Regions from separate parts of the Lysinibacillus sp. RS11 genome, predicted to be linked through region 1. Evidence: riboswitches for the same ligand, from Rfam matches in the RefSeq annotation. Region 1 holds a riboswitch; each other region holds the start of a gene.
What was found. A riboswitch is a leader RNA that binds a small molecule or an ion and turns the genes downstream of it on or off. The one in region 1 is predicted to bind thiamine pyrophosphate.

Region 1 (3,805 bases):
ATATTGCAGCAATGAAATTAATGGATCCGGAAGTTGTATCTGATGAGCGTTTCTATCCTTCTGAAGAACAACGTAAAACATTAGAAGTTTATAAAAACTTAGGCCCTGATTATTTAGGTAAATACAATGAACTGTTTTTAGAATTTAAAATGAGTATTCGATAACCTCTATCAATTATGCCCCGGCATAATTGCGTTAGGAATCGGCTGGAGGCTTAACTTATTTCAGCAAATGTTTTCTGTAACGAAAGTGAAACGGCAGTTACAAATGTTTTCTGTAACGAAAGCGTAGCGATAGGTACAGATGTTTAGACACCCGCTGAAAAGTAACTTAAACCTCGTATTCATACCAACACCTATAAAAGTAGGCGACTCCTGCTGAAAGAAGTTAAAGCTGTTCTCACGTTACGAACGTTGAGAACAGCTTTTTGCTAATTTAGATGAAAATATATGCCTAACAGTCTTGCCCAAAAACTCGCTATTCCCCCATCAGTGTTTGCTTCAAAGCTTGGCAGTCAGTTGACTGTGAACGTTCAGGAAGCTACAAATACCTCCCAAGGCTAAAGTAGCGAGGGTGATCGGTAGCCAATTCCCTTATTTCAGACTTCTAGTCAATAGCAAAGGTACAAGCCTTGTGGTAGACTGTAGTATATTTGATTAAAGAAGGGGGTATTCGATGACCCAGCAGAAGTCCAATAAGGCGGCTTTGTATATTTTAATGTTTAATATGTTTATCGCAATGGGGAGTATTGGAATTATTATTCCTGTTATGCCTGAGTATTTAAAACTATTTGGTGCCGCTGGACAAATTCTTGGCATGTTGATTGCAACATTCGCCTTAGCTCAATTCGTATTTTCTCCAATTGCTGGGAATCTTTCGGATCGATATGGTCGTAAAAATCTCATTATTTTCGGTCTTATAGTAACAGGACTTGCCCAAATTGGTTTCGGGCTTTCTACAGATGTGTGGATGCTCTTCTTGGCACGCTTTTTAGGCGGCCTTGGTTCCGCATTTGTGGCACCTCCTATCATGGCATTTGTGGCAGACGTTACAACGTATGAAGAACGTGGTAAAGGAATGGGCATGTTAGGGGCATCCATGTCTCTAGGCTTTATGATCGGACCAGGGATTGGCGGATTCTTATCTCACGTTAGTTTACATTTCCCATTCTATACGGCTGGAACTGCAGCTATTTTAGCATCAATTTTATCGTTGTTTTTATTACCTTCTAAAAAGCCAAATACAACACAAAAAATGCAGAAGCAAGATAACCTTGGGAAGCAAATGGTACGTTCAGTACATATGCCTTACTTTGTAATGCTAATTATTATGATGGTATTTTCATTTGGAATTGCTAACTTCCAAACAACATTATCGTTATTTGTTACAGAAAAGTTCAATTACACACCTACAGATATCGCTATTATCTTAGTTGTAGGTGGTGCTTTTGGTGTTGTTGTACAAATGTTTGTTATTACACCACTGTTTAATCGCTTTGGCGAAATGAAAGTAGTGTTAGTCAATTTATTTATCGCAGCCATATCAATTTTCTTAATTTTATTTGTGTCTGGCTTTGCCCTTATTTTAGTTGTAGCGACAGTCTTCTCTACAGCTACGACATTGATTCGCCCAGCTGTCAACACATTGATTTCGAAGCTTGCTGAGACGGAACAAGGCTTTGCGGCTGGTCTGAACAATGCATATATGAGCCTCGGTAATATGATTGGTCCTGCATTAGCAGGTATATTATTCGATTGGAATATGAACAGTCCTTATATTTTCGGAGCTATTATTTTAATGGCCTGCTTCTTCCTTGCCCTTATCTGGACGATGAAAAAAGCACCACACCTGTTGCATCCTGATACAAAATAGACAGAAAAGTAATATTTTTGGTAGTATGCTACATTATTATGTAATAAGATAGAATTAAATTAAATTTTTTTATTACCACTAGGGGAGTCTTTAAAAGGCTGAGACGTATATTATCAAATACGGACCCTTTGAACCTGATCTAGTTCACACTAGCGGAGGGAAGTGGCGACACTTGCTTTTTAATATGTAAATGCAAGGCCGCTTCCTATTGTTTTTTAGGAAGCGGCTTTTTTTGTAAGTTTACCTTAAGAATGCTCGCCAATCTAGCAACATTATATCCAAGGTTACCGGTGGGACTTATAGTTTTAGCGGCGCAGTTTTTCTTGATTACCGGCGCATCTCATGGTTTTAGCGGCGATGTTCTCTTGGTTACCGGCGCATCTCATGGTTTTAGCGGCGATGTTCTCTTGGTTACCGGCGCATCTCATGGTTTTAGCGGCGCAGTTTTCTTGATTACCGGCGCATCTCGCGGTTTTAGCGGCGCAGTTCTCTTCATTACCGGCGGAACTTCAAATTTACCGGTATTAACGATTAAATTCATATTTCAAAGGAGTGTAAATTATGTCAATTCGAAAACTAACAATCATGGCCCTACTAGTAGCAATTGCCGTAGCAGGTTCTACCTTCGTTTCAATACCAACGGGAATTGCGCGTGCCTATCCTGTACAGCATGCCATTAATGTTATTGGCGCTATCATTCTTGGACCAGTACCTACTGTTATGGTCGCCTTTGTCACAGCAATTATTCGTATTTTAACAGGCACAGGTTCATTATTAGCTATACCTGGTAGTGTCATTGGCGCTTTGTTTGCATCTCTGGCCTATAAATATAGCGGCAAGATGTGGCTAGCTGGTGTCGGTGAAATATTCGGGACAGGAATTATTGCCTCACTCATTGCAGTGCCCTATGCACATTTATTAATGGGGACATCCGTGGCAGCATTATTTTTTATGCCAGCCTTTCTAACATCCAGTACGATTGGTGCTGTCTTAGGCATTGTCATTGCTAACAATTTACGTAAGACTGTATTGGTAACTAACCTTAACACCCTGCTTAAATAATGATTGGTTACAATTTAAAAACGTTACTTCTTAATGGCCATTAAGAAGTAACGCTTTGATCCAACTAAATTCATCCATACTTCAACGGCAATCCCATTTCATGAGCAATTAATAGAAAGTCTTTTTTGCTTATTTCAAAATGACCAAATCTGAATTTATAACCATATTTCGATTTATCTTCTACAAATTCTAAATAATCTAAGATCCTTTTTATCGGTACAGACTTTGCATCTTTATAAAAGTCTATATCTCTTCTAAAAGGAATAAAATTTTCTGTCATTTGGAACTCATATATTCGCTCGTCTTTTATTCTTCCAATTGCGGTAAAGGCTCTTACAGGTTCATTACCATCTAAACTGTTTTTAGGAGAATAATATATAATCCAGTCTCCTTTTTTCATTCGTTTCAAAGGTCTTTCTTTACCATGACACAACTGGCCGAATCCTCCCTCAACCCCTTTTTGCACATGATTAAGAGATACCACGCCAATCCAATATTTCGGTTCTCTTTCAGTCGTAGGATATAGTGACATAGCTTCCACCTCCTTTTATTTTGGCGAACGATTTTCATATACTTTTTTCAATATGTGTTTCAATTGCTCTTGTTCTTCCAATGAAAGTACGTCTAAAACATCATTCTCAGCAATTGAAAGGATCTTCAATAATTCTTCTGCCACATTTTCTCCCTGTTCTGTAAGGCATATTAGATTCTCTCTTCTATTTTCCTGATTTTTCTCTCTATAAACATATTGTCTTTCTTCTAGATCATCGATAAAAAAGCGGACACTGTTTTTGTCTATTTTTAAAATCTGCCCTATTTGAATTTGGCTAAGTTTTTTTTCTTTTACAAGAATCATTATTCCAACTTCTCT
Region 2 (3,805 bases), 1.6 Mb from region 1:
ACCTTTTAATGCTAGCTATGTGATTTGGATTGTGATTTACATGTTACTTGGTTATTGGTTAGTCATGAATATTAAAAAGACAACTATTAAACAGACTGTTCTCTTTAGTAGCATATGTATCATGCAGGCGTTAACAATTGTTGTTTGGCATCACGAACTATTTATCGTGACAATCGCCAGTATGTTTATTTTAGTACTGTATTTATTTTTGTTGTACAATACGTATCCTCACAGCGATAACTCACCTTCAGGTCGTATACCCTTCTCGATTTACTTGGCATGGGTTACATTTATACTAATGACTAACGTAAGCTTTACGCTAACATCTTATCAATGGAACGGTTTTGGCCTTAGTAATCCACTTTGGGCAGTTATTTTACTGACAATCGGAGTCGCAATAGCGCTACATATTCGATTCCACCATTTTGATATTATGTATCCCAGTGTATTTATCTGGTCCTATGTTGGAGTCGCATTACATAATGGTTTGGATGAGCTACTTGTGACAACGGCAGCCTTATTTTTATGTGGTGTGCTACTTGTCGGTATATTATTTATTAAAAAAAATCCTGCCTACCAAAAATAAATTGGTTTGCAGGATTTTTAGTCTTTACATAACTAAGTATATTATTCTTCATCTAATGTTGTTAAAATGATTGGTTTATCCTTTGTAACGATAATGGAATGCTCAATTTGGGCAACTAATGATTTGTCTGGCGTAACGAATGTCCAGCCATCACCAGCTTCGACAATATGCTCCGCTTTAGCTGAGATGAAGGGCTCGACTGCAAGTACCATACCCTCTTTCATAATTGTAGAATCCCATGCATCATAATAGTTTAAAATATGATTTGGCTCATCGTGTAACGAACGACCTAAACCATGACCTGTTAGGTTCATAATCACTGTTAAATCATTGGCATATGCTTCACGTTCAACAGCTTTTCCGATTTGGTTTAATTTTGAGCCAGCTTTTACTTTTGTCATCGCACGATCAAAAGCACTTTTAGCTATACGACACAGTTTTTCTTTATCTTCATAGCCTTTACCAACTACAAATGAAATGCCCGTATCTGCAAAGTAGCCATTTAATGAACCAGATACATCAATGTTTACGATATCTCCCTCTTCAATCACACGTTTACCTGGAATACCATGTGCCACTTCCTCATTCACACTAATACATGTGTATCCTGGGAAATCATATTCCCCTTTAGGTCCAGAAATTGCTCCTGCCTCAGCAAACATACGGCCTGCAATTTCATCTAGTTCAAGTGTTGTTACTCCTGGTTTTGTAGCTGCCTTCATTGCTTCACGAATTTCAGCACAAATACGGCCGATTTTTTTAAAGGCTTCAATCTCTTCTTGCGTTTTTACGATCATTTTTTTAACGTCCCTTTCATCTAATATCTATTCATTAATATAACATAACTTTTTATACAAAAAACGCTAAACGCTTTAATTATTATATGCCATTATAAATTGTAAAGTGCTAAAAAACAGGCTCATCATCTTAACGTGTGGTTGATTTCCATTCCGACTGGGCGCTTTCCTAGGGGCGTACAGTCGGAACGAAGATCAACTTATATACATTGTATACTTTTCAACAAATGTCATCCCTAACTGGCTAAAAAAACCCTCCACTCATGTGAAGGGCATAATAATTATGATTTTCGTTGCATTAATTGAGGAGCTGCTGTAAATAACAGGACTCCGACAATTGCTGTTAAAATCGTTGCTGGCAGCATATATGTACCATTATAGATGATTGAATAGATCCATGCATTTTGATCGCCAGCATACTCTGAGAAAAATACAGCGCCAGCAGTTGTATGTGCAGCATAACGTAAAAACCCTGCGAATACAGTTCCTAAAATAATATAAAGCGCCATTTTTGTTTTGTTTAAATTTTTGGCAGCTTCTAGCACTGGTTGGCGAACAACCGCTGCTAAACCAACTACTGTGAAGGCAACACCATAATCGAGTAATCCTTGAAGCCAATGTACAATTGTAGCACCAAACATTGTCTGCATAACACCAATTAGTAAGCCCGTTGTTAGCCCTGGAATAAGGCCCCAACGGAATGCTATTAAAATAATTGGCACCATCACAAGGCTAACAGAACCACCTTGTGCCCATACTTTAAAGGAAACTTGATCGAGCACAAGGCCAATCGCTGCGAATATCGCAATTTCCACAAGCATTAATAATCGTTTATTGTCCATATTATTCTCTCCTTTGTTCCGATGTAGGATACAAGAGAAGGAATAGAAATGCGCTGATATGTCCCTATCTGACATCAAATGCTTTCATCTTCATTCGGCACGCTTTCGGCTGTATAAAGAAAAACGATGCCAGGACAGAGCCTCACATCGTAAAAGTGTCAGTTTCTATCCACATCCCTACGCAAGCGTTAACTTACAGGTTCAAAGAGTCAAGGCATTACGTGCCCAGTCTCAGCTGACATCATCAGCTCCCCTTGTGGTCGTTACATCTAAATTATTTGAACAACCTCATTGTACGAAAACATGGTGATGATTACAACCTCTCCCAACTTTTTTTTGAAACTTTCCCGCTTTTCATGCGTAAATATAAAAAAAGGAGGTACAACTATGGAGAACCAAAAAACTTTATCTGCCTTTAGTTATCTCAGTATTTTTTTCGCACCTGTTATTGTGCCATTAGTAGTGTACTTTGTTTCAAAAGATGACTACGTAAAGAAAAACTCTATCCGAGCACTTATATCACATTTAATTCCATTCGTGTTTGGAATTATCTTCTTTGCCGTCTTTATTTTCTCAACCTTATCATTGAACAATTTTGACTCGAACTCAGACAGCACTACGTTTCTTATCATCTGGTTTGCTTCAATGGCAATTTACTTACTCATCACTCTAGGAATCGTCATTTGGAATATTGTTCAAGCCGTTCGCGTTATCCGATAAGTTTCATTACGGCATTGAACAGTAGTACTAATAGTCAAAGGAGCTGGATTTTTATGAAAGTATCTAAAGTTGTTAAAACCGCCGTAAAATTAGCACCTATCGTGATCCCGATTGTAAAAAAAGTAATCGCTACAAAGAAAGCAACGACTAATCACTCCAAAAACATCTATAAATAGGGTTAATAACAAGAATCTGCTTACTTTTTTCAGCAGATTCTTTATTTTTCGCTAATTAACAGTTCGCTATCTTCTATATGGCACTGTAAAATAAAATTTAGCAATACACATGAGGAGCTGTTTATGATAAATACCGAAAAACAATTAATGAGCTTGGTTAACGCTGCGCAGGTCCTAACCTCAACACTCGATATAGACCAAGTGTTAGAAAAACTTATTAGTGAAGTACTCCATGTGATTAAAGGTGCTGATGCAGGTGTGCTGTTTATGTTAAATACAGAAACAAATCGTCTAATTGCTAAGCATGCTATTGGTTATGATCTAGCTTACTTGAAGAAAATTCACCTTGCCTCAAATGAAGGGATGACTGGAAAAGTGTTCTCTCAAAAGAAGGCATTTAGATTCCACTCTAGCGATGATGTAACTGAAAACATGGCCGATTTATTTCCACAGTATGAAGAAAACTATACAAAAGCAGTCGGTGATTTTACTTACCCGAAAAGTGCTGTTTGTGCTCCGCTTCTTGATAAAAGTAATTCATGTATAGGCGTGTTAACGATTGTTAACTTTTCAGGAGATACACAGTTTGAAAATAGTGATTTAACAATGCTACAAGCATTTGCAAATCAGTCCTCGATTGCCATCGAAAACGCAAAATTATTTACTCAAAATGAGCGTTCTAAA
Region 3 (3,805 bases), 740 kb from region 1:
TGAGGTGCATTGACCGAGCGAAAAAACAGCACTACTATAGGAAAGGAAAGGGGGACATCACTATGATGTATCTCGGTATGATTTTCTTCCAGATTGTCGCTCCTATTTTGGTGCTTCTAGTACTTGGCGCAGTTTTACAAAAGAAATTTCACTTTAATTTAAAGGCATTATCTCAGCTTATTACATATTGCTTTATGCCAGCAGCTGTTTTTGTGAATTTATACGAAACGCGTATAGAGCTGCCAGTTCTTGTAGAAGTTGCATTATTTATTGTACTCTTTATCGGCAGCCAAATGGTGCTTAGTCACTTTATAGCAAAGGGACTTGGTTTAGTAAAAACAGAGGCTGCAGTGTTTAAAAATAGTGTAGTCCTTATTAATTCGGGCAACTATGGTATTCCAGTTGCACAAATGATTTTTGTGACGCAGCCGATTGGAGTAGCGATTCAGGTCATTCTCGTAATCTTTCAAAATATGACGACTTATACATACGGCTTGTACAATTTAATTTCTTCAACAAAATCAGGCATGTCTATTGTGAAAGATTTCCTCAAAATGCCTATTATTCATGCCCTTATTATTGGTGTAGCGATGAACTATTTTGATATCACTATTCCACAGTTTATAAAAATTCCGATAGACCATGTGGCAGATGGCTTTATCGCTGTAGCGTTAATAACGTTAGGGGCACAGCTATCACAGCTTGAAATCAAATCGATGTTCAATAAGACGGTATTTATTAGTTGTTTTACACGACTAATCATAGGGCCAGCTGTAGCTTTACTTATTATTTTTACACTTGGCTTAGACGGTGTCGTGGCACAATCTCTTTTTATAGCTAGTTCTTTCCCGACATCACGTAATAGCTCTAGTCTAGCATTAGAATACGATGTGGAATCGGCAACTGCCGCACAAACTGTTTTATTCTCAACGATTGTAAGCTGTATTACCGTGACAATTGTGATTTATGTAGCGGAACTGTTGTTTACCTAACGGCTAGTTGTTTTCGGACTAAGATAGAGTGACAGCCGTTCTGGAGTGTGAGGCTTTACTACCGATTTATAAAAATATTTTGTTAAAACGTACGCCGTATATATAGTTGATTGGAGTGGAGACTGGGCGACTCCTTGGGGATTAGCAATAGAGGAACGAAGGCTAAAAACATCACGTCCTGTGATAATGCCTTCGTGACCAACATCGGTGCTGCTGCTGTCGCTGCGCTTTCGCACAAACAAACCCCTCTGCTGCCGCTACGTTAGCACTACGCTTTCGCGCAAAAAACATCTATTGGCCCGAGACCCTGTAGCGAAGCGAAGCGGCTCATCGGACGCCCCCCAGGAAGCTCTGCTCTGCGCGAAAGCGAAGCGTCAGCGGCAAATGTTTTATCTGTGCGAAAGCGAAGCGTCAGCAACAAATGTTTTCTGTAGCGAAAGCAAAGCGACAGCTACAAAGCGCCCAGTCGGAACGGAAATCAACCTCACGTTTGGGTAATAAGCCAAAAATTATCAAATGAAGCTTCCATCTCTTAGCAATATCTGCTACACTAGCATCAAACTTAATAGCATTAACTAGGGGAGTCTGATGAGTCGGGCTGAGAGGGAAACGCATAGAGGTTTCTTGACCCTTTGGACCTGATCTGGCTCATACCAGCGTGGGAAAGTTAACCTTTATTGCAATATAAGCTCTTTGCGATAACTATACCTTTACATTCTTAGCCGGATCCAAAAAAAATTTTGGATTCGGCTTTTGTTTTTTTGAGGGGTGAGCTAGATTTGGTCCTTGTATAAAAATACGTAAAAACGGGAGCGAAATAGTTCATGACAACAGTTAGCGAAAAGAATATTACGATTATGTCAAATTTTGATGGAAGCAAAAAAGTGTATGTGGAAGGATCACGACCAGATATTTTAGTGCCAATGCGTGAGATTGCTTTAAGTCCAACGACAGGTAGCTTCGGTGAAGAGGAAAATGCGCCAGTTCGTGTCTATGATACGAGTGGTCCGTATACGGATCCTGCATATAAGGTAGATATTACGAAAGGATTGCCAACTTTACGTAGTGCATGGATCAGAGAACGAGGTGACGTCGAGGAATACGAAGGTCGTACAATCAAGCCAGAGGATAACGGTTTCCGTAATGCGGATGATCCTCGTATTCAAGAAAATGTTTTTCCGGATTTATCTAGAAAACCTCTACGTGCTAAGAAAGGTGGAAATATAACTCAGCTTCACTATGCGCGAAAAGGAATTATTACACCAGAAATGGAGTTTGTAGCGATTCGCGAAAACATAGATCCTGAATTTGTGCGCTCAGAGATTGCGGCGGGTCGAGCTATTTTACCTTCTAATATTAACCACCCTGAGGCCGAGCCAATGATTATTGGACGTAATTTTCATGTAAAAATTAACGCCAATATTGGAAATTCAGCGGTGTCATCCTCTATTGCGGAAGAGGTAGAAAAAATGACGTGGGCTACCCGTTGGGGCGCTGATAACATTATGGATTTATCGACTGGTAAGCATATTCATACGACGCGTGAATGGATTATCCGTAATGCCGCAGTGCCAGTAGGGACAGTACCGATTTATCAAGCGCTAGAAAAAGTAAATGGTGTGGCAGAGGATTTAACGTGGGAAGTGTATCGTGATACGTTGATTGAGCAGGCTGAGCAAGGTGTTGATTATTTCACAATTCACGCAGGGGTATTGCTGCGCTATGTACCATTAACGGCGAATCGTGTAACGGGTATAGTGTCCCGTGGCGGTTCGATTATGGCACAATGGTGTTTATATCATCACCAAGAGAGCTTCTTATATACGCATTTTGAAGAAATCTGCGAAATTATGAAAACATATGATGTTGCCTTCTCCTTAGGTGACGGTTTACGTCCAGGTTCTATCGCAGATGCTAATGATGAGGCGCAGTTTGCGGAGCTAGAAACGCTAGGGGAATTAACGCAAATTGCCTGGAAGCATGATGTACAGGTGATGGTAGAAGGACCAGGGCATGTACCAATGCATCTTATTAAAGAAAACATGGACAAGCAGTTAGAGGTGTGTAAGGAAGCTCCTTTCTATACTTTAGGGCCGTTGACAACAGATATCGCTCCTGGCTATGACCATATTACATCAGCTATTGGTGCTGCAATGATAGGCTGGTTTGGTACGGCAATGCTGTGCTATGTAACACCTAAAGAACATTTAGGATTACCAAATCGGGAGGATGTTCGAGTAGGGGTTATTACGTATAAAATTGCTGCACACGCAGCTGATTTAGCGAAAGGGCATCCGGGAGCACAGCAGCGTGACGATGCATTATCTAAAGCACGCTTCGAATTCCGCTGGCGCGATCAATTCAACTTAGCGCTAGATCCAGAGCGAGCGGTAGAATATCATGATGAAACATTACCTGCAGAAGGGGCGAAAACAGCGCACTTCTGTTCGATGTGTGGACCTAAGTTTTGTAGTATGAGAATCTCGCAGGATATTCGTAATTATGCAAAGGATAAAGATATGAATACTACGGAAGCTATTCATAAAGGTATGCAGGAAAAGGCAGAGGAATTTAAAAAGGCGGGCAGTCAGATTTATCAATAATGCAAAGCGTAAGGCTTGTGTCTATTTTTTAGGCACAAGCTTTTCTTAATCATTAAAACGTAAAAAAACTCCATGTGAAGTTGCTCTTCGCATGGAGTAAAAAGTTGGATTTGGATATCAATAATAAGTGGAAAATATCAATTAAGCCTAGGCTGAAATAAATTAAACGTTAGTTGGTTGTTTTACGTATGGGTTTGAAAGATCCATACC
Region 4 (3,805 bases), 1.5 Mb from region 1:
TGCTGGATATCTGTACCGTTTAATAAGATAGCTCCTTTATCAATAGAAGACACACCACCCATTAGTTGAAAGAGTGTGCTTTTCCCACTCCCTGACGGACCAATAATCGCAACAAATTCCCCATCCTTCACTTCAAACGATAAATTACGAATAACTTGAAGAGAATCAAATGATTTATCAATGTTTTGAATGCTGAGCATGTAATCCTCTCCCCTTCACAACAAGCTTTTCTATTAATCGAATAACACTAAATAATAGTAAACTTAAAAAAACAATGGCAAAAATCGCAACAAATACGCGGTCTGTTCGAAATGAAGACTGTGCCAATGTCATATAGACACCAATCCCCTTTTTCGCCCCTAGCCATTCGGCAATAACAGCTCCCATAACGCTATAGGTCGCCGCAATCTTAATGCCTGAAAAAATCGCTGGATACGCGTACGGCCATTCAAGCTTCCAAAAGGTTTGTGCTTTCGTCGCACCAATCATCTCAAAATAATACTTCAGCTCTGGCGAGGTTTGACGGAAGCCATCCATTGCCGAGATCACAATGGGGAAAAAGCACACGAGACAAATAATAATAAGCTTTGGCAATAAACCAAACCCAAACCAAATGATTAATAACGGTGCTAGGACGAGCACAGGAACATTCTGCGACATAATGAGAATAGGGTAAAATAGCTCCCGAATAAACGTAAAACGATGTAATATCACAGCAACCGTTAGCCCGCACAATATCCCGATGGCAAGACCTAGAATTGCTAATTGAACAGTTGCTAATACATGCGGCAAGAACGTATCATACGATTGAAAGCCTTCTTTCAAAATGGCACTCGGTGCTGGCAATAACCAATGCGGAACGTCTGCAAAACGGACAATTAGTTCCCATATAGATAAGAGGAAGGCGATAAAAATTATCGTCCTTCCTTGTTTTATTGCCGACTTCATCAATGGTATTTCTCCGTTAACTTCTCCATTGTAATACCTGATGGCTGATATAAAATTTTCACTTGTGTAATAACATTGATCGCACCAAGTTCAATCATTTTAACATTCATTTTTTCAATGATTTGTAGCAACGACGATAGCTCACCCTCCATCGTCGTTTCGAGCGGGTGTACTTCATATTTCACTCCTGATGCGTCAATAATAGCAATTGCCGCATCGACATAAGGGATCACATCTTCATATTTTTCAGTTTTCGGGATAATTTGTACGCTTACTAATGAATTCGCCATACTATTTTGTCTCCTTTTTCGGTAAAAAGTCGTTTGTAAATGCTTGTTCTGCGTTAAATTCGCCCTCTAAAACCTTGTTGCTAGCCATCCATTTTGCGTAGTTTTCCCAAACAGTCAGCTTTTGCTCACCCCATTGAGCGGCATCGTCTTGATATTTATCTGCTAGCCATTCCTGACTTTTATGCACAAGCTCTTTATCTAAGTCAGGTACCGCTTCTAATAAAATATCAGCTGCCTCACTTGGATGACTTATCGCATATTCATAGCCCTTTGTAGTAGCAGCGACAAAGGCTTTTACCGTATCTGGATCATCCTTAATCATTTTTTCATTCGTAGCAAGTACAGGCGTATAATAATCAAGTTGATCGCTATAATCTGTTAAATAAAGCATGTTCAGCTTTTCACCACGAAGTTCTGCTTCAATGCCTGTCCATGCATAATAAATCCACGCAAAATCAATATCCTTTTGCATCATTGTGAAGAAATCTAAATCGCCTGCATTAACAATATCTAGCTTATTAATATCCGCATTTTCTGTTTGCATAAGTGATTGCAGGACAGCTTGTTCAACCGGTGCACCCCAACCACCATATGTTTTCCCTTCAAAATCTTTAGGTGACTTAATCCCTTTAGATGCAATTGACGCAAAGCCAGAAGTATTATGTTGAATAATCGCTGCAATTGATACTAAAGGTACACCCTGCACACGTGCCTGTGTAATTCCTTCCTGATAGCTTACACCAAACTGTGCCTTACCAGACGCCACTAGCTGATCAGCACCCGTTTCGCCAGGTAATAAAATCTCAACATCTAAGCCCTGTTCCTTAAAGTAACCAAGTTTCTCTGCTACATATAACCCCGTGTGATTTGTGTTCGGTGTCCAATCTAGCACGACCGATACTTTTTTTAATGCATTCGCATCGTTTTTATCCTTAGTATCTTTTGTCTCCTCTTTTTCGCTACAGCCCACAAGTGTTAAAAGCGCAGCCATTAGGATCAATAACCATTTTTTCATGCTGAATCCTCCTAGAAAGTAATTTGAAAGTGTTCATGAACGAATGTTTTAACCATAAGAAAGCGTATCCATAGTCAGTATGCACCCAAGGTTATCGCGTATAACAAAAACATAAAAAAACGCCTAGGATTCCCCCAGACGTTTTACAATCAGTATCAAAAACTTTCTTTTTTTGAATAGATGTTCCCTACGCTGGTACGAGCCAAATCAGGTTCAAAGGGTCAGCGTCTATCGGACACAATCTCAGCTGGCAACTACCAGCCCCCCTACATTCTTTCCATATGAACTTTTCGTGATTATTATAACCATACCTATCTTTAAAAGACAAGGCTCTATTTCATATTTAATGTAATGTCATTTCAGAAGGCAATGTGAAACACAGCCTTTATTCTATAATAACTTTATATATAAGTGTATACATTTGTGAGTACTCATTCGTTGTATAAGTGTAAGGAGGACCAACAATGAGAAAAGAAAATGAACTGACCTCCTATCTAATCCATTTAGGAGAGGAAGTGTTCAAACTATTACGAATGAAAGGAGCTAATAAAGAAGATGCAGAAGATATCATTCAAAACACCTTTTACAAAGTTTACACACTATTGGATGACCTAACTGAGACTAATCTGCGTCCATGGTTTTTTAGAGTAGCACTCAATCAGTATATTGACTTGAAAAGGAAAAAGGAGCATAAGAACATTTACATCACCAAGGAAATATATTCAAAGCTCCAACACATCGATGATCACTTTGATACGTTGCTAAATAAGGATGAAATTTTCTATTTATTAAAAGACATAAAAAAAGAATATAAAGAAATATTCTTTTTAAAGTATTACTATGATTTTTCATATGAAGAAATTGCTACTTTGTTAGATATTCAAGTAGATAGCGTCAAGCAAAAATTATATCGCGCACGTAAATGCATTCACTCAAAAACAGGAGGTACCTATTAATGGAAACTTCGTTAAATGTCGCTTTAAAAAAAGCTAAGCGAAAACAATTATTAAAAATTATCATCACTTCAATTATTGTAGTACTACTTCTCTGCCCTATCTTTTATAAAACCGGTAACTACTTTGCAGCAAAAAGTTCTAACAGACTGCACGAACAGCTTTTTTTACATAATGCTATTGCTGAACCTAATATACAAATCGACTCTCAAGTAACGAGTAATTCTTCCATGTTTGGTGGAAACATTATCACAAACCGTTCGAAGAATATTAATGGTTATGTCGTTCCATGGAGCACGCTTACAAGTTCATACGGTTGGCTTCGCCTCAATATTGATACGAACGAGTTAGTACCAGGGTTTTATTGGTCTGATACAGAGTACTATGAGTACGATAAACAGACAAAAACTAAATCAGCGACATTTTATCATCCATCCATTCAAAAATACTTTAACGATGTACCAAACGAACTCGGCGAAATTTCGCAACTGGAGAATCACGTTGCAGAAGTTGCCGTTTCTTTCAACAAACCTTATACATTACAAGAAATACAAGAGAAAATTCCTAGCAATTTAAACATCGTATGGTTATATATGACT

Region 2: another riboswitch for thiamine pyrophosphate. It lies ahead of thiT (energy-coupled thiamine transporter ThiT); the one in region 1 lies ahead of thiW (energy coupling factor transporter S component ThiW).
Region 3: another riboswitch for thiamine pyrophosphate. It lies ahead of thiC (phosphomethylpyrimidine synthase ThiC); the one in region 1 lies ahead of thiW (energy coupling factor transporter S component ThiW).
Region 4: another riboswitch for thiamine pyrophosphate. It lies ahead of AB9L17_RS12695 (ABC transporter substrate-binding protein); the one in region 1 lies ahead of thiW (energy coupling factor transporter S component ThiW).

Annotation. Positions count from the first base shown of each region.
Region 1 covers NZ_CP168124.1:948,620-952,424, reverse strand. The annotation lists gene AB9L17_RS04620 (ABC transporter substrate-binding protein) at 1-164, shown strand, start outside; gene AB9L17_RS04615 (MFS transporter) at 676-1,872, shown strand; TPP riboswitch at 1,943-2,050, shown strand; gene thiW (energy coupling factor transporter S component ThiW) at 2,434-2,934, shown strand; gene AB9L17_RS04605 (EVE domain-containing protein) at 3,005-3,466, opposite strand; gene AB9L17_RS04600 (MarR family winged helix-turn-helix transcriptional regulator) at 3,482-3,805, opposite strand, start outside.
Region 2 covers NZ_CP168124.1:4,176,031-4,179,835, forward strand. The annotation lists gene AB9L17_RS21660 (tryptophan-rich sensory protein) at 1-586, shown strand, start outside; gene map (type I methionyl aminopeptidase) at 628-1,383, opposite strand; gene thiT (energy-coupled thiamine transporter ThiT) at 1,665-2,225, opposite strand; TPP riboswitch at 2,383-2,490, opposite strand; gene AB9L17_RS21675 (DUF4870 domain-containing protein) at 2,613-2,945, shown strand; gene AB9L17_RS21680 (hypothetical protein) at 2,999-3,121, shown strand; gene AB9L17_RS21685 (helix-turn-helix domain-containing protein) at 3,245-3,805, shown strand, end outside.
Region 3 covers NZ_CP168124.1:210,134-213,938, forward strand. The annotation lists gene AB9L17_RS01140 (AEC family transporter) at 63-992, shown strand; gene AB9L17_RS01145 (hypothetical protein) at 1,287-1,490, shown strand; TPP riboswitch at 1,560-1,674, shown strand; gene thiC (phosphomethylpyrimidine synthase ThiC) at 1,817-3,595, shown strand; gene AB9L17_RS01155 (catalase) at 3,758-3,805, opposite strand, start outside.
Region 4 covers NZ_CP168124.1:2,492,480-2,496,284, forward strand. The annotation lists gene AB9L17_RS12680 (ABC transporter ATP-binding protein) at 1-200, opposite strand, end outside; gene AB9L17_RS12685 (ABC transporter permease) at 178-948, opposite strand; gene AB9L17_RS12690 (thiamine-binding protein) at 948-1,238, opposite strand; gene AB9L17_RS12695 (ABC transporter substrate-binding protein) at 1,240-2,253, opposite strand; TPP riboswitch at 2,421-2,531, opposite strand; gene AB9L17_RS12700 (RNA polymerase sigma factor) at 2,718-3,209, shown strand; gene AB9L17_RS12705 (sigma factor regulator N-terminal domain-containing protein) at 3,209-3,805, shown strand, end outside.